3 regions of the Bradyrhizobium sp. USDA 4516 genome follow, and region 3 is predicted to be linked to each of the others. Evidence: riboswitches for the same ligand, from Rfam matches in the RefSeq annotation. Region 3 holds a riboswitch; each other region holds the start of a gene.

The links. A riboswitch is a leader RNA that binds a small molecule or an ion and turns the genes downstream of it on or off. The one in region 3 is predicted to bind cobalamin.
Region 1: another riboswitch for cobalamin. It lies ahead of ACVI1L_RS22940 (ribonucleotide reductase N-terminal alpha domain-containing protein); the one in region 3 lies ahead of ACVI1L_RS11035 (TonB-dependent receptor).
Region 2: another riboswitch for cobalamin. It lies ahead of metE (5-methyltetrahydropteroyltriglutamate--homocysteine S-methyltransferase); the one in region 3 lies ahead of ACVI1L_RS11035 (TonB-dependent receptor).

What each region holds. Positions count from the first base shown of each region.
Region 1 covers NZ_JBSRXT010000001.1:4,948,541-4,956,316, forward strand. Annotated here, with positions in the region: gene ACVI1L_RS22935 (SPASM domain-containing protein) at 100-981, opposite strand; cobalamin riboswitch at 2,356-2,571, shown strand; gene ACVI1L_RS22940 (ribonucleotide reductase N-terminal alpha domain-containing protein) at 2,668-3,906, shown strand; partial or broken gene ACVI1L_RS22945 (IS5 family transposase) at 3,948-4,708, shown strand; gene ACVI1L_RS22950 (hypothetical protein) at 4,731-5,459, shown strand; gene ACVI1L_RS22955 (ribonucleotide-diphosphate reductase subunit beta) at 5,489-6,523, shown strand; gene ACVI1L_RS22960 (cytochrome P450) at 7,110-7,776, shown strand, end outside.
Region 2 covers NZ_JBSRXT010000001.1:5,515,427-5,523,202, forward strand. Annotated here, with positions in the region: gene ACVI1L_RS25235 (thermonuclease family protein) at 1-224, opposite strand, end outside; gene ACVI1L_RS25240 (nodulate formation efficiency C protein) at 910-1,749, opposite strand; cobalamin riboswitch at 2,982-3,183, shown strand; gene metE (5-methyltetrahydropteroyltriglutamate--homocysteine S-methyltransferase) at 3,282-5,627, shown strand; gene ACVI1L_RS25250 (BrnA antitoxin family protein) at 6,473-6,784, opposite strand; gene hemN (oxygen-independent coproporphyrinogen III oxidase) at 6,948-7,776, opposite strand, start outside.
Region 3 covers NZ_JBSRXT010000001.1:2,356,570-2,364,345, forward strand. Annotated here, with positions in the region: gene soxB (thiosulfohydrolase SoxB) at 1-298, shown strand, start outside; gene ACVI1L_RS11005 (DsrE family protein) at 295-750, shown strand; gene ACVI1L_RS11010 (MBL fold metallo-hydrolase) at 1,089-2,129, shown strand; gene ACVI1L_RS11015 (IS5 family transposase) at 2,358-3,194, shown strand; gene ACVI1L_RS11020 (ABC transporter substrate-binding protein) at 3,233-4,048, opposite strand; gene ACVI1L_RS11025 (ABC transporter ATP-binding protein) at 4,255-5,028, opposite strand; gene ACVI1L_RS11030 (FecCD family ABC transporter permease) at 5,025-6,068, opposite strand; cobalamin riboswitch at 6,181-6,378, shown strand; gene ACVI1L_RS11035 (TonB-dependent receptor) at 6,488-7,776, shown strand, end outside.

The sequences.
Region 1 (7,776 bases), 2.6 Mb from region 3:
TCGCGATTGATGAGAGGAGAGCGTATCGCTCCTTCAGCCGGATAATCCCTCCCCTCTAGTCCAGCTGGTGCGGCGAGCTTCCATTGGTATGGCCATTCCTCACAGCGCGCGGGCAGGGGCCCTGCAGCATTCCGGCTCCGGTTTGGCAAATTCACACGTCCTGCAAAGCAGAAAGCCATCTGTACCGTTCATGCGGTCGGCGATTTCGCTAAATATCCGGCCTTCGAACAGATCTTCGTACTCGTCGCGCAAAAGATTCCCAAGGACATGACGCCGCTCAAAATCCATGCAGCACAAAGTAACATCGCCGTTTGGAAGAAGGACATTCCGATGTTGCTGTTTCCCATTGCATGTCAGGGTGCCGGCGATCGGCTGCCGCGGGGTGATCATTTTCGGATCTATATGTCCTCGCCTGCTACTCAGCGGCCGCAAGCGTTGCAGCTTTTTGGCGGGGATTACATCGGCTAGATCAGGATGGATTTTACCCAGGATCACAAATTGAATCGAGGGAATGTTTGCCTCAATCAGTCGGCGCATGACATTGATGTAGTTTTTTCCGACGAGGCGGCTGTTCATATAAGTGCCGTCGTCGGGAACGTGCACGACGAAAGTCTTGAACCGGAGCATTTGCAGGCGTCGAACGTCAGTCCCGTTCATTCCAACAAGGGTCGTGAAGATCCGGACGTCGTGGCCGCGTGCGTAAGCATGCTCAACCATCGTGCTGCAATGCGGATGCAACCAGGGTTCCGAATATCCGGAAAAACTAATGCCAGTAGCTGTCGGTACGCGTGAGAGACATTGCTTGAAATCCTGAACACCCAGATGCTTGGCTTGGGATACGGGCCTTTGGCGATCTGCAAACTTGTCCTGGGAGCAATAAGAACATCTGACGATGCAGCCGGTGGTCGTGGTTATCTCCAATACCCGATGGCCGGGCTCAACCACACGCAACTCTTGTAAGACCCTAGGGTATGCCGTCATGTATCTGGTCCTTTCAGGTGCCGGAGCAGGCAATTGCCGCAGATCGAGCGCAGCTAACGCGGCGTCGCGCCTTGCCTGAAACGATCGCAACCGGAGTTTGGACGTTGGGCGAGATGCCTTGAATGAAGCCCGTGCCTTGCCACGCTGGTTTCGACAACAGGGTACAGGAGGACCAGTCCGGCGCTCCTCTCTCTGGGTGTCGATTGCCGCCTACCACCATGTCTGCGCCTAGCATCCTCCTTTCCTCCAGAAACACGTCAGCTCGACAGCTCTTGATGTTGTCGAGGAGAGCCGCAAATAGGGCTCCGGGAGGTGCTCGATCCTGAGGACCACATCATCTCCGTGTCGCCGGACCGCGCAGTCAATCGCCGACATGGGACCGCCCAGAGGCGACATACGTTGTTCCGATCGCGTCCGAAATGCCAAGCTTGTTTGCCAAACAGTCGTGGCTTGCGCCGAATCCTGCAACATGACGTCGGGTACGATTCAAGCGCGTCGGGCGTGATCCAGCATGGCCCTGGAGGCTTTCGCGTGTTGCGAAGATTGCTCTGGGACGCGATGAGAGGCGCGACGATCCGGAAATCCTGATGGACGCGGCCGAGTAAGTAGGACCAACCTGGCTTCTTTGGGCACCGAACAGTAGGCGAAGCCTTTATCGGCAGATCGCGAGAATGGGCCAGACAATTGGTTCGCTACAAACATGCACCGGGCACGTGCCGAATTGATCAGAAGGGCGGCGACCTAGATGCGCCGCGACCAAATCGATCTGCTATGCGCGCCGAACAGCAGCTATACTGGCTAGAAAGATATTGACAAGGCGATCCCGGTGGGACGCGCCGCCGCGGACTTGCTCCTTCATTGTGAGACAAGGCTTGCGCCGACGGTAAATTCACGAAGGGAGCCGGTTTCGTCGCGCTTACAGCGGCTTAGCCGCTGCGAGCTCGATGAGCTTTCGTGTTCTTCAGGGCCGTCAGCCGTTCGAGCAGCGAGATCGCACGGGGAGCGTCGTGCGTCGAGGAGCTGACTGCGTCGGCTACGTCCATGATAGCTTTCCAGCGCCTTAGACACGATTTCATCTGGATCGTTGACGCTGATAGCTTCGAAGATCTTGAGCTGAAGATCCGCTCATACTCATCGGAACGGAAAAAACGGTCTCAGAGCCTTTGGTAGGATCTACGTTCCAGATCAGCATAGACTGATGAATGGTCGGCCGGATTTCTGGATTGATTTGCCTGAACAGCCACAGGTGGACGTATATGGATAGCGGAACATACCGGTGCTCGGCGTCGGCCACTCCATTCATTGACTTCGCGGTGTCCTCTTCTGACTTGATGTACCCCAAACGAGACTTGACGAATCTCGGCAAGTGACGCCTAGATGTAGATCTGTCATGGTTCTTCCATCCTTTATCTTGTAGGACAGGAAGCTAAGAGGGAACCCGGTGCGCCGAACGGCTACTCCGGGGCTGCCCCCGCAACTGTAAGCGGTGAGCGGTTGTCATCATGGGCCACTGGCGCAGAAACGCGCCGGGAAGGTCGACAGCCGCAGCGACCCGCAAGCCAGGAGACCTGCCGCGACAGAACAAACGTCCTCGGGCGGGGTGCCCCGGTGGAGCGCTTGCACTGAGGGACGTTTGTCTCCTGCAAGTCGTCCGTGGCCCCGGCTCCAAACATCGCGGGGTTGCCGATGTCGCCGTCTTTTGATTTCGATCAGCAGGGTCATCTCGTTACACCATCCAGTGTGCGGGCAGCGCAAGCACAGGCAGCGCTTGCCCCGCTTCAGCGGTCTGTTGCGCCGCCTCCATCGCTGGCCCCGCTGCCGCGTCCCCTCGCGCCAGCTCCAAAGCCGTCCGACCTTGCACTTGATCGATCGCGCGACAGCCTCCTGACATCGTTCGGCAAGCTGACATTGACCGACCGTTATCTGCTCGCGGGCGAAGGCGTCCAGGACATGTTTGCGCGGGTATCGTGCGCGTTTGCGGACGATGTCGCACATGCTCAGCGTCTATATGATGCAATGTCCCGACTGTGGTTCATGCCGGCGACGCCGGTGCTCTCGAATGGCGGCAGCTTGCGTGGTCTACCCATTTCATGCTTCCTCAATTCGGTCTCGGATTCGCTCGAAGGTATTGTCGGCGCCTGGAACGAGAACGTCTGGCTTGCCTCCAACGGCGGCGGCATCGGTACCTACTGGGGGAATGTTCGCTCGATCGGCGAGAAGGTTAAGGGCGGTGTCACCTCGGGCATCATCCCGTTTATCCACGTCATGGACGGCCTGACGCTGGCGATCAGTCAAGGCTCGTTGCGGCGCGGCTCGGCGGCAGTCTATCTCGATGTCCAACATCCCGAGATAGAGGAGTTCCTTGAGATCCGGAAGTCGTCCGGCGACTTCAATCGTAAGAGCCTCAACCTGCATCACGGCATCAACGTTACTGACGAATTTATGCATGCCGTGCGAGCCGGGACAGCGTTCGCGCTTCGCAGTCCAAAGACCAGCGAAATGGTTCGCGAGATCGACGCTCGCCAGCTGTGGCAACGTATCCTCGAGAACCGGCTGCAGACCGGCGAGCCTTATCTCTTGTTCATCGACACCGTGAACCGCGCCCTTCCCAAGCACCAGCGCGACCTCGGCCTCAAGGTCTCGACCTCCAATTTGTGCAGCGAAATTACCCTGCCGACCGGCATCGATCATCGCGACGAGGAGCGCACCGCGGTGTGCTGTCTCTCATCGCTCAATCTCGAGACATGGGACCGGTGGAGCGAGGAGCCGGGCTTCATCGAAGACATCATGCGTTTCCTTGACAACGTGCTCACCCACTTCATCACGGTGGCGCCGGAGGGCATGAGGCGTGCCCGCTATGCTGCCCTACGCGAGCGCTCCGTCGGCCTAGGACCGATCGACATTCAGGATTCCCAAGCGGTTTGATCGCTGATTCATAGAGTTCCGTGATTCGAGACACGGAGCAGATGGTGGCGGCGAAACGATATGAGCTGACGGAGGCGCAATGGGCGAGGATTGCGCCACTGCTGCCGGGGAAAGCTGGCGACCCGGGACGTACGGCTGCGGACAATCGACTGTTCGTCAACGGATGTTTGTGGGTTTTGCGATCGGGCGCACACTGGAGCGACCTGCCGGAACGGTACGGCAAGTGGAAAACGGTGCATCAGCGCTTCAGCCGCTGGTGCCATGCCGGCGTCTGGGAGTGCGTGTTCGCTGCTCTGACCGCCGATCGCGACAACCAGTATCTGATGATCGACAGCACCATCGTTCGCGCCCACCAGCAGGCGACGAGCGGAAAAGGGGGGCCAAAGATCAGGCGCTGGGGCGTTCCCGAGGTGGACTGACCACCAAGATCCACATGCTGGCTGATGCGCTCGGCCGTCCGCTCCGCTTCATCGTCACGGCTGGGCAAGTTAATGACATCACCCAGGCGCCGGCACTGCTCCACGGCCAAAGCGGCGATGCCGTGCTCGCCGACAAGGCCTATGACAGCAACGCCCTGCGTGCGATCATCGCGGAAATCGGCGCAACGGCGGTGATCCCGTCAAACCGCACCCGCAGGATCATCATTCCGCACGACGCCGACGCATACAAACAGCGCAACCGCATCGAGCGCTGCTTTGGCCAGCTCAAACACTTCCGACGCTTGGCAACCCGTTATGACAGGCGATCTGACAACTTTACCGGCTTCATCCATCTCGCTGCCGCAATGATCTGGATGCAATGAATGTCGATCGGTCCTAGGCGTCATGGGCTTCCACTCGTTCCTTCAGGCCAAGGGCATTCCGATGGAGAGCGTCCTGGCCAAGTCGTTCAATCTGAACATGTTCCGGAAAATCCGGCGGGATGCCGACGCGGCGTCGGTGACGCTCGCTCGCGAGCGCGGCCCTTGCCCGGATGCGCTGGAACGCGGCGTGATGGCGCGATTCAGCCATAAGATCGCAATTGCGCCGACCGCCTCGATCAGCATTATCTGCGGCGGCACGAGCGCTTGCATCGAGCCAGTCCCGGCCAACATTTACACCCATAAGACATTGTCTGGCGCCATCTCAGTGCGCAATCCGCATCTCGCCAGGGTACTCACGGCCAAGGGCGCCAACACCCCGGCGATATGGCAGTCGATCATAGCGCACGAGGGATCGGTCGCTCATCTCGACATCCTCTCGGAGCACGAGAAAGCGATCTTTCGCACCGCTTTCGAGATTGACCAGCGCTGGATCATCGAGCTCGCCGCCGACCGCGCGCCGTTCATCTGCCAGAGTCAATCGATCAACCTCTATCTGGCGGCCGACGTCGATAAGTGGGATCTCCATATGCTGCATTGGACGGCATGGGAGCGCGGATTGAAAAGCCTCTATTACTGCCGTTCGAAGTCGATCTCGCGCGCAGCGTTCGCCGGCAAAATCAGCGGCCGTGACGAGGCGGAACGACCGCAGCCGCAGCGCACCGACTATGAGGAGTGCCTTGCATGTCAGTGATTGACCTCTCGGCTGTCGATCCGCGCACGTTGATCGGCAAGGGACGGGTCGGCCTCCTGGACTCGACCGGAAGCTATGACGTTGATCGCTATGGCTGGGCTTACGAGTTCTGGAAGCGTCAGCAGCAGACCCATTGGATGGGCGAGGAGGTTCCGCTCGGCTCCGACCTCAAGGATTGGGCGTCGGATCGTGTCACTGCCAACGAGCGCGCGCTGCTCACCCAGATATTCCGCTTCTTCACTCAATCGGACATCGAGGTCGGTGACAATTATCTCAAACGCTACATCCCGATTTTCCAGCCGCTCACCGTGCAGATGATGATGGCTGCCTTCACCAATATGGAGACCGTCCATATTGACGCCTATGCGTTGTTGCTCAAGACGCTTGGCATGCCCAAGGCCGAGTTCGAGGCATTCCGCGGCTATGCGCAGATGCGCGCCAAGGCTGACTACATGCACGAATTCGGCGTCCATACTGTGGCCGACGTCGCTCGCACCCTGGCCATGTTCGGTGCCTTTACTGAAGGCATGGCTTTGTTCGCGAGCTTTGCCATGCTGCTTAACTTTCCGCGGCACAACAAGATGAACGGCATGGGACAAATCGTAAGCTGGTCAGTGCGCGACGAGAGTCTCCACTGCGAGGGCATCATCAAGCTATTTCACGAATGGCACCGCGAAACTGGCGCGGTGACGAGCTCCGTTCGCGACGACATCATCGATGTCGCCAGGACCATGGTGAAGCTGGAGGAAAACTTCGTTGATCTCGCCTTTGGTCTCGGCGAGATCGACGGCATGCGCCCTGAGCAGATCCATGCCTATGTCCGCTATGTCGCCGATTGGCGGCTGACCCAGCTCGGGATTACCCCGGTCTTCGATTTTTTTGAGGCTGGTCAGAGCGGGTTTACCCAGCTCAAGCCGCATCCATTGCCCTGGCTGGTCGAGATCCTCAATGGGGTCGAGCACGCCAACTTCTTCGAGCAGCGCGCTACGGAGTACTCCAAGGCCGCGAGCCGCGGCAGCTGGGACGGCGAAGAGGGAGTATGGGCTACTTTCGGCCGTATCTAGCACGAACGCAACAACGCTTTTGCGCTTCGATTCTGGTGCACCTAGGATTTTTCGCGAAAGTCCGCTGGAGACCGCGCAGCAAGGCCACATCGCGTGACACCGATCTGGTCCGCTCGAAATGATTATCGCAGACCCGTGACAGCAAAGCCGCTGGATCTGGCGCCACTCACCATCAGTCGCTGAGGTCCTTATGCTTGTGGAGGATCGGCCGTCATGGCGTCGACAGAGCAGGCAGTCGATGGTGAACCTGCGCACGCGGCCGGCGCTCAAACGCGTATGTGTTGCGAGTTTGACAAGCTTAGCCTCGCGGCATGCGGGTGGCGGAGCTGCGTTCTGAACTTGCGCCCCTTTACAGCGCAGCCCTGGCGCCGAACCATGGGATGATGGCTCTCGGCCAGCCACAAACAGATCGATATGGAAAGTCAATGCGGTTCTGACTGCCGGAAATGGTAGGAGAGGCCGCCTCGCGCTTTGAGATACTCTGTTGGAGCGAGGACATGCTCGCAACCAACACACCAGGGCGGTCGGGGATAGCGACTATGCGGACCCGTATGCTCTCGAATGAGCAAAATCTGCGGAGCCCATCATGAAAGCGAGATCGGCACGTAGAGCCGATGGGGCGTCGAGTATCCCGCTGAGCAAGCTGGATGTAAGCGAAGCCAAGCGCTTTCAGGATGACAGCATATGGGGGTACTTCGAGCGGCTGCGAAGGGAGGATCCCGTTCACTACTGCCAAGACAGCCGCTATGGCCCCTATTGGTCCGTCACGAAGTACCGCGATATTGTCGCGGTGGATACAAACCATAAGGCATTCTCATCAGAGCAGGGTGTCACGATCGTCGACGTGCCTGACGAGCACTGGACCCCGAGCTTCATCAAGATGGGCCCTCCAAAACACGCCCGGCAGCGCAACACCGTAAGTCCGATAGTTGCACCGGATAACCTGGCGAAGCTTGAAAGTCTGATCCGCTCGAGGGTCAGGGTGATTCTGGACGGCTTGCCGCGCAATGATCCGTTCAATTGGGTGAATATGGTCTCGATCGAGCTGACGACGCAGATGCTCGCCACGCTTTTCGACTTTCCCTTCGAAGACCGTCGGCTCCTGACCTATTGGTCAGATGTAGCTGTCACACCTCCGAGAGCCGGCCATGCCATCGACAGCTGGGAAAAGCGAAGGACAATCCTGTCCGGATGTCTTGAGTATTTCACACGACTTTGGAACGAGCGCATTAATGCCGAGCCGCGGCTGGACC
Region 2 (7,776 bases), 3.2 Mb from region 3:
ATAAGGGCGTCGCGAGCCGCTACTCCGCAGGCCCATTTCCGGCCATGAGCATCCAGGCAAATCTGATCAGTCTCGGGGGCTTCGATACCCGAGAGCCGAATTCGCGTTCGTTCGATCTCTATCGTATTGGCGTCGAGGATTTGGGGAGCACCGCTCAGTTTCGCCGCGCAAACAGGAGACGCGATGATAGCGAGCAATGCTGCCATCATTACGCGGTACTTCATCCTAATATCCTTTCGCTCATGGTTCATCGGCTCACAAAATCGCAGCGATCCGGTGTCGTCACAGCCGACTGCTTGACTGGACATATGTCATCGCGTCTGCATCGTTCGACGATGCTGTTGTGGAGGCTTGCTTATATTTTCAGCCTACGACCTGACGCTGGGTGAGATTCAAGAGATTTCTTTGGGAGCATTTTTCGATGTGCTTCTGGCACTCCAGCTGACTCTCCCTCTTCCCTGGGACCTAAAGGAAGATCCCGCATGTTTCAGCGCTGCACTCGCGAGCCAGGAATACGGCTCCTGGCACGCCATTTCTCCAAAGGCTCGGAAGAAGCGGGGCGGGTGGTAGTCTTCGCCGCCGAACGGAAGAAGCGGCGATGCTAAGCCTCTTTTGATTGCTCGTTCGACAGGACTGCGCGAGGTTCATCATGGTGCGGAAAGCGGAAGTCGGGACAACGCACGATAAGAGTGATTGCTCAAAAAAAGATCGGCCTCCCGTGGCGCGCCGGCGAGAGCGCGGTTGTATCTCGTCGCACTAGTTCCGCCGCGAATCTGTTGGGGCAAGAGGCATCCTGATGCGTGGCTTTTCCCCATTGGGCTTGCAGGCCGGAGGGAGCCTGCCTCCTACTTGCATGGCTGGGACGCCTAAATTTTCCGGCGGATGGATCCTGGTGTGGGGCCGAGGCGCTCAGCGCTCATGAGTAGCGATGCCATCCTGATCAGTTGTCGAGGCCCTTCGCACCCCCTCCAGCGCGTCCCGTTCATTTCGATCTATGTGATGGAACCAGGACCCCGGAGGAAAAGTCGCAATCCTTTTGGCAAGGAAAGATTGCGGCTCCCAATCGTGTCCTTCCCGCTTGTCGAAGGTGATGACCCCATTTTGGGTGAAGTAGCGGGGGCCTGGTATGTTGCAGTTCACCAACAGCAGAACGCGCCACCGGTCCGCTTTCTCGGTCGGCTTGTCATTCGCCGCCCTAACGTAATCCACGACTACAGGTTCGATGATATGACAGCGGCCGTGCCGGAGCAGATCGCCGAGCTTGCCTTGCGCGGTCGTGACAAAGTTGAAATTGACCGGATTATGCAGAAAACGAAGGTTTGCGTCTTTTTCGCCGTCGGTGACTTCACTGGCGATGAGTGAAAGCGCCAGGGCGCGCCAGCCGAGTTCGATAGGCTTTGCATAGGGAGACGCAACTTCAATCTTTCCGTCGGTCCCAACCTTCCAGGTAATAACGTAATGCTCGTCTGATCTGTTATCCTGATGCCTGGTCCAGGAAAGGTAAACATACTCGGTGTGGTCGATGCCTTCGGCGATTCCCCAGTTTCGAGGGACGAATTGCGCCACTTTCGAAACTTTGGAGACAATGTGCTCGATTGTCTCACCGTCTTGCGTTCGCCAGTTTGACTTGACTCGTTCGACGAGCGCGCTTTCGCCGGCTCGCGCCGCGTTGCCCGTCGCAACCAGCCCAGCAAGGAAAATCAGCGATTGACAGAGACAGAGCAAGCCTCTTGCAGACATTCTCTTCATAACGGCCGAACCATCGGTTTTTCATCCACACGTCAAAGCGGGCAGCCTTCAATGCTATCCTCGATTGGAAGAAGTTAGCGGCAACGTGACACGGGCGCCTGCCGATGTCCCGCGCGAGCAGGCGCTGTCCCCTCGATGTCACGCGCCGCTAACTTCAGTGGGCCAGCCACAACCTCAATTTGCTGTGCTGGACCTGCCCAAGAGGAGAAGCCTGGGCACCCTTGAGCTTGCATCCTTCGTGCCAGGAAATAGCCGGCAAATCGCGCCGGATTTGTGCAGTATTTGTCCGCTTTCCGACCTGCATTCGTTTCTATGTTTCCATTCCGCCGATCCGCGTAGGCCGGTTCAGCTTTTGTCGCACAGATCTTCGAGGCGCAGGCGAAGGCCGCTGCCGATTTACGGATGAGAAATCGGGAGGCACCTTTGAAAGCTGTTGGACCGTCCGGTCCGGTGTGCTCACCCGAACGCCCTGCGATCTCTATCAGCCGATCTCTATCGGCTCGTAATTGACGATAAGCAAAAGTCGCTCGTCACCGCCGGGCGCGCGGAATCGTTCGGAAGCGCGTCGTCAGGCAGGCAAATGATATGGCGCGCGCGTTTCTGCCTACGCGCACGATGGTTCGATCTTGTCAATCGTCCAGCGGCCTCGGCTACGCATTCATGGTCGGATGAGCCGCTGTTTCCAGTCGCGGCGGCCGGCAAGCGAGAAACGATCAAGTCGCGCTAATTTCCTCTCGCGTTGCTCAACATTCTCGAGAGCATCTGTCTGTCGGGTTGATTCATGAACGCTTTCACCAATCACCCGAATAGGCCGACCGCAAAGACGGTGACAGCAAAGACGCCGACCGCGCTCCAAACAGCCATTTTCTTCATTGCGGGCCTCCCAGCGTTCGTTGAGGCGATTCGATGTGCGTGCCCGGGTATTATCGGCATCGGAGGCCGCAAGTCGCCTACCAGTATTGGTTGGCTCGTAGATCAACATGCGCGCCGGGTATGCTGATGAAGCTTGTGCAGCTGTTTTGCCCCTGGCGGCGGTTCTTGGCTGTCGAGAGGCAGGACGCCGGCACGCTGGAAGCGCCGCGACTTGCGCCTTCGACAATTCTTTCGGCACATATATTGGAGAGAGCTTCCAGTCGTGGTCAACTTTCGACGTTAAATGGCCATTTGAGTCACCGATGGCAGCATTGACGTGAGAGAGTCATCTGAGAGGTTGACGGAAGAGGTCTGTTGCCGATAATCCAAATCGTAGAGGTTCTCCGGTCCTGCTGGATCCGGAGCTAAGAGGGAAGCCGGTGAACAGGCCGGCGCTGCCCCCGCAACTGTAAGCGGCGAGCCGCTGTCCAACAAAGTCACTGAAGCCGGTGCGGCTTCGGGAAGGCCGGACAGCGGCGATGACCCGCGAGCCAGGAGACCTGCCTCGACCAATATACGTCCACGGGCGGGGTGTCCCGGTGGTGCGCCAAGCAGCCGCCGCTCGGGCGATCCTGCTTGCGTCCGCCATGGCCTTTGCCCCCAACTACGGGGTTAGCGCTATGTCTCTTCTCTCCCTTCCGGTTGCTACGCTTGGAACGCCTCGGATCGGTCCGAGGCGCGAGCTCAAACGCGCGCTCGAAAGTTACTGGGCCGGCGCAATCAGCGAACAGCAATTGCTCGAGGACGCAGCTGGCCTGCGTGCTGCGAACTGGGCCCGCCAAAGATCCCTCGGTGTCACCGTCATTCCGTCCAACGATTTCTCGTTGTACGACCAGGTGCTCGACACCTCCGTCATGGTTGGTGCCATCCCGGAAATGTACGCCTCGAAAACCGGACCGGTTTCGCTCAAGACGTACTTCGAGATGGCCCGCGGTTCACAGTGGGACCGCCAGACTTCGAGTTGCAGCCACGGATCGGGCGGATATGGCGCGCCCGCACAGGAAATGACCAAGTGGTTCGACACCAACTACCACTACATGGTCCCTGAATTTCATCGGGGACAGACGTTCCGCCTGTCCTCTCGCAAGCCTGTCGAGGAGTACGAGGAAGCCAAGGCCCTTGGGTTCCAGACCCGCCCTGTCCTGATCGGGCCGGTCACATTCTTGAAGCTTGGCAAGAGTGCGGATCCTGCGTTCCGGCCCCTGTCGCTCCTGGATGACCTGATACCGGTCTATGTCGAGGTTCTGCAGGAACTGGCCAAACGGGGAGCAGACTGGGTTCAATGCGACGAGCCCTGCCTGGCCCTTGATCTGGATGAGGATTCGCGAAAATCTTTGCTGCACGCCTATGACCGGCTCACCACGGAGGCCCCGGACGTCAAGATCATGGTCGCCAGCTATTTTGGCGATCTCGGCGACAATCTGGATACGGCGTTGAACATGCCCGTTGCCGGACTGCATGCGGATCTAGTTCGCGCGCCGAAGCTGTTGGAGCGGATTATAGCTGCCCGCCGACGCGATCTCATCATGTCGCTTGGTGTCATCGACGGACGAAATGTGTGGCGGTCGGATCTGTCGGTACTCCGCCAGCAGCTGGAGCCCGCCGTTGCGAAGCTAGACAGGCACCGTGTCCAGATCGCTCCATCCTGCTCGCTGCTTCATGTGCCGGTCGATGTTGAACTCGAGATCGGGCTCGCTTCCGATGTCAAGAGCTGGCTTGCTTTCTCGGTTCAGAAGATGCGTGAGCTTGCGATCCTGGCGCAAGCGCTCGCAGGTGACCAGAACGTTGCGGAAGCTGTTGCGGAATCGCAACGTGCCGCGACCGCCCGCCGAACTTCGCCGAAGATTCGTGATGCCAATCTCGCTGTGCGGATGAAAGCTATCGACCAAACCATGCGCCGGCGCGCCAGCCCATTTGTCCGTCGTGCCGAGATCCAACGCAAGCGCTTCGCACTACCGGCTTTTCCTACCACGACGATCGGATCGTTCCCGCAGACTATAGAGGTCCGTAATGCCCGTGCGGCACACGCGCGAGGCGCGATCAGCGACGAGCAATATGACAAATTCCTCAAGGAGGAGACTGCGCGCGCTATACGCTGGCAAGAGGACATCGGTCTGGACGTCCTCGTACATGGCGAGTTTGAGCGCAATGATATGGTGCAGTACTTCGGCGAGCAACTCGCCGGCTTCGCATTTACCAGGAATGGTTGGGTGCAATCCTATGGCTCGCGCTGTGTCAGGCCACCGATCCTATTCGGAGATGTTTTGCGGCCAAAGCCGATCACCGTCGACTGGTGGCGCTACGCGCAGTCACTGACCGGCAAGCCGGTGAAGGCAATGTTGACCGGACCGGTAACGATCTTGAACTGGTCGTTTGTTCGCGATGATATTCCAAGAGGCGAGGTCTGCCGCCAGATTGCGCTCGCGATCCGAGACGAAGTGCGCGATCTCGAGACAGCCGGGGCGACCATGATTCAGATCGACGAAGCTGCACTCCGCGAAGGATTACCCTTGCGTCGATCGGAGTGGGCGGCCTATCTTGAGTGGGCCGGGGATAGCTTCCGCATCTGCTCATCGGGCGTTGCTGATCGAACGCAGATTCATACGCATATGTGCTACTCGGAGTTCAATGACATCATCGATGCGATTGCTGCAATGGACGCGGATGTCATCTCGATCGAAACGTCGCGCTCGAAGATGGAGCTGCTCGACGCGTTCAGGAACTACAAATATCCCAATCAAATCGGGCCGGGCGTATATGACATCCACTCTCCCCGCATTCCCGAGGCAGGGGAAATGAAGGAGCTGATCGCATTGGCTCGGCAGCGGTTGCAGGATTCGCAGCTCTGGGTAAATCCGGACTGTGGTCTGAAGACGCGCAAATGGGAGGAGGTTCGCCCGGCGCTGGTCAACATGGTCGCCGCCGCCCGCGAACTGCGCGCAGCATCTGATCGGCCAAGCCACTGATCCTGCACTTGGCTCTCTCTCTCTCTCCTTGCGGAAGCTGATCCGCTTCTATTCACCTGCGCTCTCGATCGTCTGGACGGAGCTTTGGATGAGCATAAAAAAGCCCGGCCGCGTTAGCAGACCGGGCGAAAGTCAAGTCTGAGAGGAAGCGACGCTGACGCATCGCCGACTTCCATCGGAGGAGGGAGGACAGCCGATGGTCCGATCGCCGGCGAGGACATTCGCCGTAAATCTGAAACCAAGCTAAAGCACGGCTCAGTGTAGCTCAATTATGCCGGGGTATGCGCCCGGTGTAATCGAGTATCGGAAAACTACACCAAGGTTTGTCGCTGATGAGCACTTTCACAAGGTTTATCGACTAGAGCAATGAGGGTGGTGACGCCCAACGGTCGAATCTCGGCCGAACCTATGTGCAATCGGCGGCGCTTTGAGGCCGCTCGATCAGCCGTGACTATACGGGAAGATGCGAAGGAACCGTTGAGCACAGCCAGTACAAGTTGGTTGTTATTGACTCGAGCACTGCTCGGGTCGGCGGTGTCTGGTTCCACTCAATAGCCGAGTTTCGGCTCGAGGCTCTGTTTGGGTTCGAGGAGCGGATCGACGCTGGCGTAACACAAGCGTGAAAGTGGCGGGATGCCAATCGGGCCGGCTTCTCAGTCGTGACATCGGTTCCGGCCCGAGGCATAAGCCGGCTCACCGTGTCGGGTTCGGGAAGTGACCTGTTCGACGCATCGCAAGCGATTCAGAGCGTATGCTGAGTAAAGCGTTGTGCGGGATGGTACCCTGTGAACGCATTCTTGACTGTCGCAGTCCATATATCCTGCGGCTCGGCCAAGCATTGCGCATCACGCGCGCTTCGTCGGTTTCGTCTTTTGCTGCATGTAGGACCGCAGCACGGCGTTGATGCGCCGTTGATAGCCTTCGCCTTCGCTCTTGAAGAAGTCGAGCACGTCCACGTCGACGCGAATGGAAATAGCCTTCTTCTTTGCGACCAGCACCGCATCGGACCAATCAATATCCTTGAAGTCCTGCCAATCGGTATCGTTCTCCATAGTGGTCTCGATCTCTGCGTCGGTGAGCGCGTCGATACGAGCCCAGTCAGACTTGCCACTTCGGCGATCGCCCCATCTTCTCCTTATGGTTCTCTCTTTCTTCATTCTTCCTCGCGCGAGCTGCTGAAGTGTCCGAACCCTAGTCCTGCGCCGAGTCGAGCCCACGGACACCACCCGATCTACGATCCTCTGTCGGCGTGTTGTACATACATTCGTCAAGACCGAAGTGCGGGATTGTTAGACAGGCGAACCCGCCTGTCCTCGAGGATCAGACCGCCAGACTGTGCGTAGCCCCGCACCGAGGAAGGTGAGCGTCGAACGCCGAGGCGACGCTCCGGACGAGGAACTCGGCGCCATCGACTAGTGAAAGCCGGCCATTGTCAACCACGACGACGCCATCTGCGATAAGGCCGTCGAGTCTGGGCCGATCGACAACGGCCGACTCCGGATCCCTGCCGTGACGGCGAGACGTCTCGGACAGATCGATTGTCATGTCGCACATAATCCGCTCGATGATCTCCGCCCGGTAGCGATCATCATCAGTCAGTAAATAGCCCTTCGCCGTCGCGAGCCGATCCTCGGTGATGCGGGCGAGGTAATCCCTGGTCGAGACGGCATTCGCCACGAACCCCTGTTGCAGGCGGCCGATGGCGCTGGCACCGAGACCAATAAGGGCGTCCGCGCAATCGTCAGTGTACCCCTGGAAATTGCGCCGCAACCTGCCGTGCTTCGCGGCCACAGCGAGATTGTCGTGCGGCAGGGCGAAGTGATCGATGCCGACCCGTACGTATCCAGCGTCAACCAAAGTGTGAGCTACCATTTCCGATTGGAGATAGCGCTCGACGCTGTCGGGCAGAGTGGATTCGTCAATCTTGCGTTGATGCTTCTTGAAGGTCGGAACGTGCGCGTAACCAAAGGCCGAAAACCGGTCCGGATACAATTCGAGGCATTTGCCGACGGTATCCAGGCACGAATCGACCGTCTGCCCGGGCAGCCCATACAACAGGTCGAAATTGATCCGGCAAATGCCGGCGTGGCGTAACCGCTCGACCGAAACTGCGGTCTGTTCGAAGCTTTGCGGGCGGTTGATGGCCTGC
Region 3 (7,776 bases):
TCCCTATTATCAGCAGGGCGGCGACATGGTCCGCGTCGGCGGCCTCGCCTACACCTGCACGCCGGCCGAGACTGTCGGCAAGCGCATTTCCGAGCTGAAGTTGGGCAACGGCAAGCGTCTCGAAGCCGGCAAGCACTACAAGGTCGCAGGCTGGGCCTCGGTCAACCAGCAGAGCGGCGCGCCGATCTGGGATGTCGTCGCCAGGCACCTGCGCTCCGGCCGGCCGCCGAACCGCGACGAACCCGGCGTGACGCTGAAAGGCGTCGAGGACAACCCGGGCATCGCGAGGCACGGATGACGCGCCGCGCGCTGATCGCGGCATTCGGCCTTGCTGCGCTCGCGCTGGCGACGCCACTCGCGCGTGCCCAGCAGGCGCCGTTGCAGGACAAGCCGTTCGCCGAGCACAAGGTCGTGCTGCAGCTCTCCGACAACGATCCGAGGAAGCAAGGCCTCGTCATCAGCGTCGCCAACAATCTGATGAAGCACTACGACCCCGACAAGGTCGCGGTCGAGATCGTCGCCTTCGGCCCGGGCATCGACCTGCTCAAGCCCGACAACCCGAACCGCAAGCTGGTCGAGAGCCTGGTCGCGCAGGGCGCGCGGGTCGACATCTGCCTCAACACCGCCGACACGATCGAACGCGACAGCGGCAAGCGGCCGGACTACATCGCCGCCGCCACCCCCGTGCAGGTCGGCGTCGCGCAGATCTTGCTGCTCACCGAGAACGGATACACGCTGGTCCGGCCGTAACGGCCCCGTCGTCATTGCGAGCCAACGGGTCGCGCGAACGCGCGCCCGCAAGAGCAGGCTGGAGTTACGTGCGGCCGTAACTTCGTCTCTTCCACGACCTCGATGCATATCCCGTCATCCTGAGGCGCGAGCGGAGCGAGCCTCGAAGGATGCACGGCCCAGATGCCTTGTCCCATTCGCGGAAAGACCCGGGCCGTCCACCCTTCGAGACGCGCGCAAGAGCGCGCTCCTCAGGGTGACGGGATTCGGCTGGGGTGGGGATGGATTTGCTTTGAACAGACCCTATCTATGGAATAATATCCTCCATGTGACTCGGCCCGGAGAATAGGTAAGCCGTCATGATCTTTCGCCAGCTCTTCGACAGCGTATCCGGAACCTACAGCTATCTGCTCGCGAGCCGCGCCGGCGGCGAGGCACTGATCCTCGATCCGGTGCTGGAGAAGGCCGATCGCTACTGCAAGCTGCTCCAGGAACTTGACCTCAGGCTGGTCAAGGCCGTCGATACGCACCTGCACGCCGATCACGTCACCGGCCTCGGCGAGCTGCGCGACCGCACCCAGTGCATCACCATCATGGGCGAGCAGAGCAAGGCCGACGTGGTGTCGATGCGCGTCTCCGACGGCGACAAGGTGACGATCGAGGGCCTTTGCCTCGAGGCGCTGTACACGCCCGGCCACACCGACGATTCCTACAGCTATCTGATGGGCGACCGCGTCTTCACCGGCGACACGCTGCTGATCCGCGGCACCGGCCGCACCGACTTCCAGAACGGCAGCGCGCGGGCGCAGTACGATTCGATCTTCAACCGCCTGCTGAAGCTGCCGGAGGAGACCATGGTGTTCCCCGCGCATGACTACAAGGGCGACACCGTCTCCACCATCGGCGAGGAGAAGCGCTACAATCCGCGGCTGCAGGTCAAATCGATCGACGACTATGTCGAGCTGATGAACAACCTCAATTTGCCGAACCCGAAGCTGATGGACGTCGTGGTGCCCGCCAACATGCATGTCGGCCTGCACCAGGACGAACTCGCCAAGGAAGGCCTCTCCCTCAGCGCGCGCGACGCCATCGCGAGTCTCGGCCGCCCCGATATCCTTCTGGTCGATTTGCGCGAGAGCGGCGAGCGGGCCAAGCACGGCACGCTCGCGGGCGCGCTGCACGCGCCCTATCCGGGGATTTGCGCCACCCTGCAGCCCGGCGGCATGCTGCGCGAGGTCGCCGCCGCAACCGGCCGCCGCGTCGTGTTCTTCTGCGCCTTCGGCGAGCGCTCGGCGATGGCGGTGGCCGCCGCGAAGAAGGCGGGACTGGCCAACACCGCGCATATCGATGGCGGCATCGATGCGTGGAAGAAGGCCGGCGGGCCGGTGGTGATGGGATAGTCTCATAACCCTTTAGCCCGCTCGCAAATATCTCACCGTCTGAGGTGCGAGCGAAGCGAGCCTCGAAGGGCGACGGCCACACTCCTTCCGCGAACTCCTGGAAGTATCCGGGCCGTGCATCCTTCGAGACGCGGCTTCGCCGCTCCTCAGAGCCTGACTGAAAAATGGGTGAGTGATCTCAGTGGGGTGTGATTCCATCGGATTTGCAAAGATTCGAGGGAGAGCACGATGCCCTGGACCAAGATCACTCGGGAGCAATATCGGCGGGACGATCTGCGTTATGCAAGCGATATGACCGATGCGGAGTGGGCGGTGATCAGACGCCTGTTGCCGCGAGCGAACCGGCGCGGCCGGCCGCGTAAGACGGAGCTGCGTCGTGTGATCGAAGCGATCCTCTATATCGTTTCGACCGGCTGCCAGTGGCGGGCGTTGCCGCAGGAGTTCCCGCCCTATTCGACGGTGCAGGGCTATTTTTATAGATGGCGGGATACAGGCCGGTGGCAGAGGATTGTCAGCGTGCTTGTCCGACGGGCGCGAAAAAAGCTTGGACGGACACCGAAGCCGACGGCAGCCGTGATCGACAGTCAAAGTGCGCCAACCACGCAAGCTGGCGGACCGCGCGGCTACGATGCAGGCAAGCGCATCTACGGCCGCAAGCGGCATATCGTGACGGATACCAATGGCCTCCTCCTTGGGGTTCATGTTCATCCGGCCAACGTTCAGGACTGCCATGGCGCCGTACCGCTGCTGAAGAACGTGCGGATGAACTTCCCCCGGCTGCGCCACGTCTTTGCCGACCGGATCTACCGCGGAAATCAACTCCTCGACGCGCTCTCAGACTGCGGTCCATGGACTGTCGAGATCGTCGAGCGGCCTCAAGGCGTCAAAGGCTTCCAGCTTCTGCCGAGGCGGTGGGTGGTTGAACGCACATTCGCTTGGTTCGGCAGATGCCGCCGCCTCGCCAAGGACTTCGAGGCGACGGTGGCAACCGAAGCTGCCTGGCTGCTGATTGCACACATCAGGCTCCTGACCCGCAGACTCGCGGCTGCAGCTAAGGTTGGGTGATTTATGAGTCAGACTCTCAGGATGACGGGTTTGGAAGGTCACTGCGTCACTCGCTGCAACTCTTCCGTCAGGCGATCCAGCGCATCCGCCAGCATCACGCCGCCGCACACCGTGAGCCGCTCCGGCAGCACGATGCGCTTGCTTTGCGGATAGAAGCGCTCCAGCGCCGGATGCAGCAGGAAGGCGCGACCGTCATCCTCGGCGCGGTCGCCGGCTTCCGACACCAGGATGAAATCCGGCCGGAGTTTTACGATCGCCTCCAGCGAAGCAAACCCGCCTGCGCCGACGCCAAGTTCGCCGGCGGCGTTGGCGAGGCCGGCTGCCGCCAGCAGCGAGCTGACCAGGCTATGGTCGCCCGAGACAAAGCCGCGCCGCTCCAGCGGCAGCACGCGGTAATGATGCGCGCTTGCCGCCGCCCGCGCATGCGCGATCGTCGCATCGAGGCGCGCGATCTCGGCCTCCGCGCGATCGGGATGCTGCACCACATCGCCCATCGCGCGAATCTGGTCCTTCACCTCGTCCAGCGTGCGCGGCACGGTGAATTCGACGAGGTGCAGCCCGTGGGCCTTCAACAGATCGCGGGTCGCGCGCTTGTCGAACAGGCTGACCACGACGAGGTCGGGCTTGAGCAGCAGCACGTCCTCGGCCTCGCCGGACAGGCGCGGAAAGTTTCGCGCCTTCTCCGCGGCCCAGGATTGCCAGGCATCGCGCGAGAAGCGGCTGAGGCCGATGATCTGGTCCGGGTCGGCCAGCGACAGCACGAGTTGGTCGCTGCAGACATTCATCGAGACGATGCGTGGTCCAGCGGCGAACGCGGCACCGGCTGACATGAGCCACACGAGGAGTGAAAGCATCAGGGCAAAGCAAGACGACGCAAGATAGCGTCCGCGCGAAGACAGTGCCCCCTCTCCCGCTTGCGGGGGAGGGTCGGGGTGGGGGTCGTACCGCAATGAACGCTCTTTGAGTGGAGAGAGCCCCCACCCGCTGCGCTCTTCGAGCGCAGCGACCTCCCCCACAAGCGGGAGAGGTGAACTGAGCTCGTGGTGAGGCCGTGGCCACATCACACGTCCGCCCACGGCACGATGACGGCTTCGCGCTGAAATTCGGCGCGATAGGCGCTGATGCGGAACACGCTGGCGAGGACGCTCTCCGACAATGCCTCGACGGGCGCGCCCTGCGCGGCCAGCCGCCCTTCCGACAGCACCAGCACGTGATCGGCGAAGCGCGCGGCAAGTCCCAGGTCATGCGTCACCACGATCACCAGCACGCCGCTGTCGGCGACATTGCGCAGCTTCTGCATCACGTCGATCTGGTGGCGCGGATCGAGCGAGGCGGTCGGCTCGTCGGCGAGAATCACCGGCGCCTCCACCGCGAGCACCCGTGCCAGTGCGACGCGGCTGCGCTCGCCGCCGGAGAGTTCGGTGACGCGGCGATCGCTGAATTCGGTGACGTCAACCGCCTGCATGGCGCGCAGCACCGCCTCCATATCCGTCTGCGACAGCCGCGCCGGATCGGTCGCGCCGTGCGGATAGCGGCCGAGCGCGACGATGTCGCGCGCCGGCAGCGGCCAGTGCACCATGTGCCCCTGCGGCAGGTAGGCAAAACGTTTCGCACGCTCGCGCAGCGGCAGCGACGCCAGCGGATCGCCGCCGATCCGGATCTCGCCGCCCGACGGAATCAGCCCGGAGAGTGCGCGCAGCAGCGTGGTCTTGCCGGCGCCGTTCGGCCCGACCAGCGCGACCAGATGGCCCGATGGCAACGACAGCGAGACATCGTGCAGCACCTTGCGGCTGCCGAGCGAGGCATTGAGAGCGGCGGCGGAGAGCAGCGTCATGCCACGCCTCCGCCGAGCGCGCGGCGTTCGCGCATGATCAGATAGAGGAAGAACGGCACGCCGATGATCGAGGTCAGCACGCCGACCTTGATGTCGGAGGTCGAGGGGATGATGCGCACCGCGATGTCGGCCGCGAGCAGCAACGCCGAGCCGGTGAGCGCACTGGGCACCAAGAGCCGCGCCGGATCGTGACCGATCACGGGACGCATCAGATGCGGCGCGACGAGGCCGATGAAACCGATCGTGCCGGTGACTGCGACCGCGCCGCCGACGCCAAGCGCCACGCCCGTGATCACGAAGAGCCGCAACCGCCCGACGTCGACGCCGAGGCTCTGCGCCGCCTCCTCGCCAAGCGTCAGCGCGCGGAAGGCGCTCGCCTGGCTGAGCAGGATGGCGGCGCCCGCGACGATGAAGGGCAGCGCCAGCGCCACGTGCTGGAAGCTGCGGTCCTCCAGCGAGCCGAGCAGCCAGAACGCGATCTCCAGCACCACAAACGGATTGCTCGAGAGATTCATCACCAGTGCGGTCGCGGCTCCCGCAAAGCTCGAGATCGCGAGCCCAGCGAGGATCAGGATCAACAGCCCGGCATTGCGGCCGGCGATCGCAAGCAGCGCGAACACCGAGCCGAACGCGGCGATGATCGCCACCACCGGCAGCGCGTAGGAGCGCACATCGGCGAGGCCCAGCGCGATCACCAGCACCGCGCCGAACGCCGCCGATTGCGGCGCGCCGAACAGCGACGGCGAGGCCAGCGGATTGCGCAGCAGCCCTTGCAGCGCCGCACCGGACAGCCCGAGAATGCCGCCGATCGCAAATGCCAGGATGGTGCGCGGCAGGCGGATCTCGCGCACGATCACCTGCGCCACATCGCTGCTGCCGCCGAACAGCGCCTCGACCACCGCGAGCGGCGACAGCCGCACCGGCCCGATGCCGAGCGAGAGCACACACAACAGGACCACGAGCGCGAGCAGCGCCGCCGTGGCGCCCCACCGGCGCCGCGCCGCGACCTCGGCCGCCAAGGCAAAATCCTGCACGCTCATCGGATCCATGCTCTTACAGCGATCGCCGTGGCAGACAAGCGACACTCGACAAAAACCGTGGCCGCGCGGCCGCCGCCCGACTTCCGCCGGATTGACTTTGCTACCCGGCCGAACCCTAGATGAACATGACGGTTCTTTCATGAGATGAAAAGGGAATGCGGTACGGGGAAACTTCCCCAACGCCGCGGCTGCCCCCGCAACTGTATGCGGTGAATCCTTCGTCACAGGCCACTGGGAATCTCGGTCCTGGGAAGGCGACGAAGGGTAACGACCCGCGAGCCAGGAGACCTGCCGTCAGCCGTGGTCACACGCGATGCTGCCGGTCGGGGAGTACAGGCATGAGCTTCACCTGATGCTGTGAGCACGATGGTGAGACTGGTTCGCGGTGACGTGCCACTGACGTTGCCGAGGCCTTGCTTATGTTCTCCTTCCCTTTCCATCGGCGGCGCCGCGCGCTTCTGCTCGCGTCGACGATGATCGCGCCGGCGATCCTTGTCTCCGCAGCGCGGGCGCAGGAGGCACCCGCTCCCGATCAGCTGCCGGCGATCGAAGTCACCAAGCCGGGCGACCAGAACGTCACGCGCGCCAGGCCGGCCGCTGACGAAGCGCCGGCGCCGCGACGCCCGGCGCCGGGCACCTCGCAAGGCAACAATACAGGCAGCGGAGCCGGATCGGGCACGACAGGGACCGGCGTGGCCACCGGAACGGGCGGCACCGGCGGCCGCCAGTTCGCCGGCATTGTCGGCTCCTCCTCGGCCGTGATCACCGCCGACGACATCGCGCATTCGCCGGTGCAGTCGTTGCCCGAGATCCTCGCGCAGGTGCCGGGCGTGCAGCTGCAAACGCCCTATGGCGGACCGAACGGCGCCAAGACGTCGGTCGACCTGCGCGGCTTCGGCGCATTCGCGACCGACAATACCCTTTTCCTGCTCAACGGCCGCCGCCTCAACGACGTCGACAAGGCCGGCTTCGACCTCACCACGATTCCGCTCGATTCGATCGAGCGCATCGAGATCACGCGCGGCAACAGCGGCGCGGTGCTCTACGGCGACAACGCGGTGGGCGGCGTCGTCAACATCATCACCAAGACCGGCGTCGGCGGCCCGCCGACGACGATGCGGGCCGAGGCCGGAGTTGGCTCGTTCAACACCCGCATGGCCGCGGTCTCCGCGGCGCTCAATTCCGGCCCGTGGTCCACCTCGTTCTACGGCAACGGCATCAAGTCGGACGGCTACCGCGTCAACAATGCGCTCGACCAGCGCAACGCCGTCGGCAACATCAACTACACGACGCCTGATCTCACCGCCTTCCTGACCGTCACCGGCAGCGACCAGAAGCTCGGCCTACCCGGCGGACGGCTGGTCGATCCGTCGATCGGCGTGAACGAGCTGCTCACCGATCGCCGCGGCGCCGCGACGCCCTTCGACTATGCCAACCAGCAGACCGCCAGCGTCACCGCCGGCTTCACCAAGACGCTGATGAACGGCGTCGACCTCATCGTCGACGGCGGCTGGCGGCAGCGCGAGACGCAGAGCGGCTTCTTCGGCACGGTGCCGACCATCAGCTTCGCCTCGACCTACAATGACGCCGCGCTGCAGACCTGGTCGCTGACGCCGCGGCTCAGCGTCAAGAATGTGATGCTGGGCGTGCCGTCGACGATCCTGACCGGCATCGACTATTACGATTCGAGCTTCCGCGAGGCGCGCGG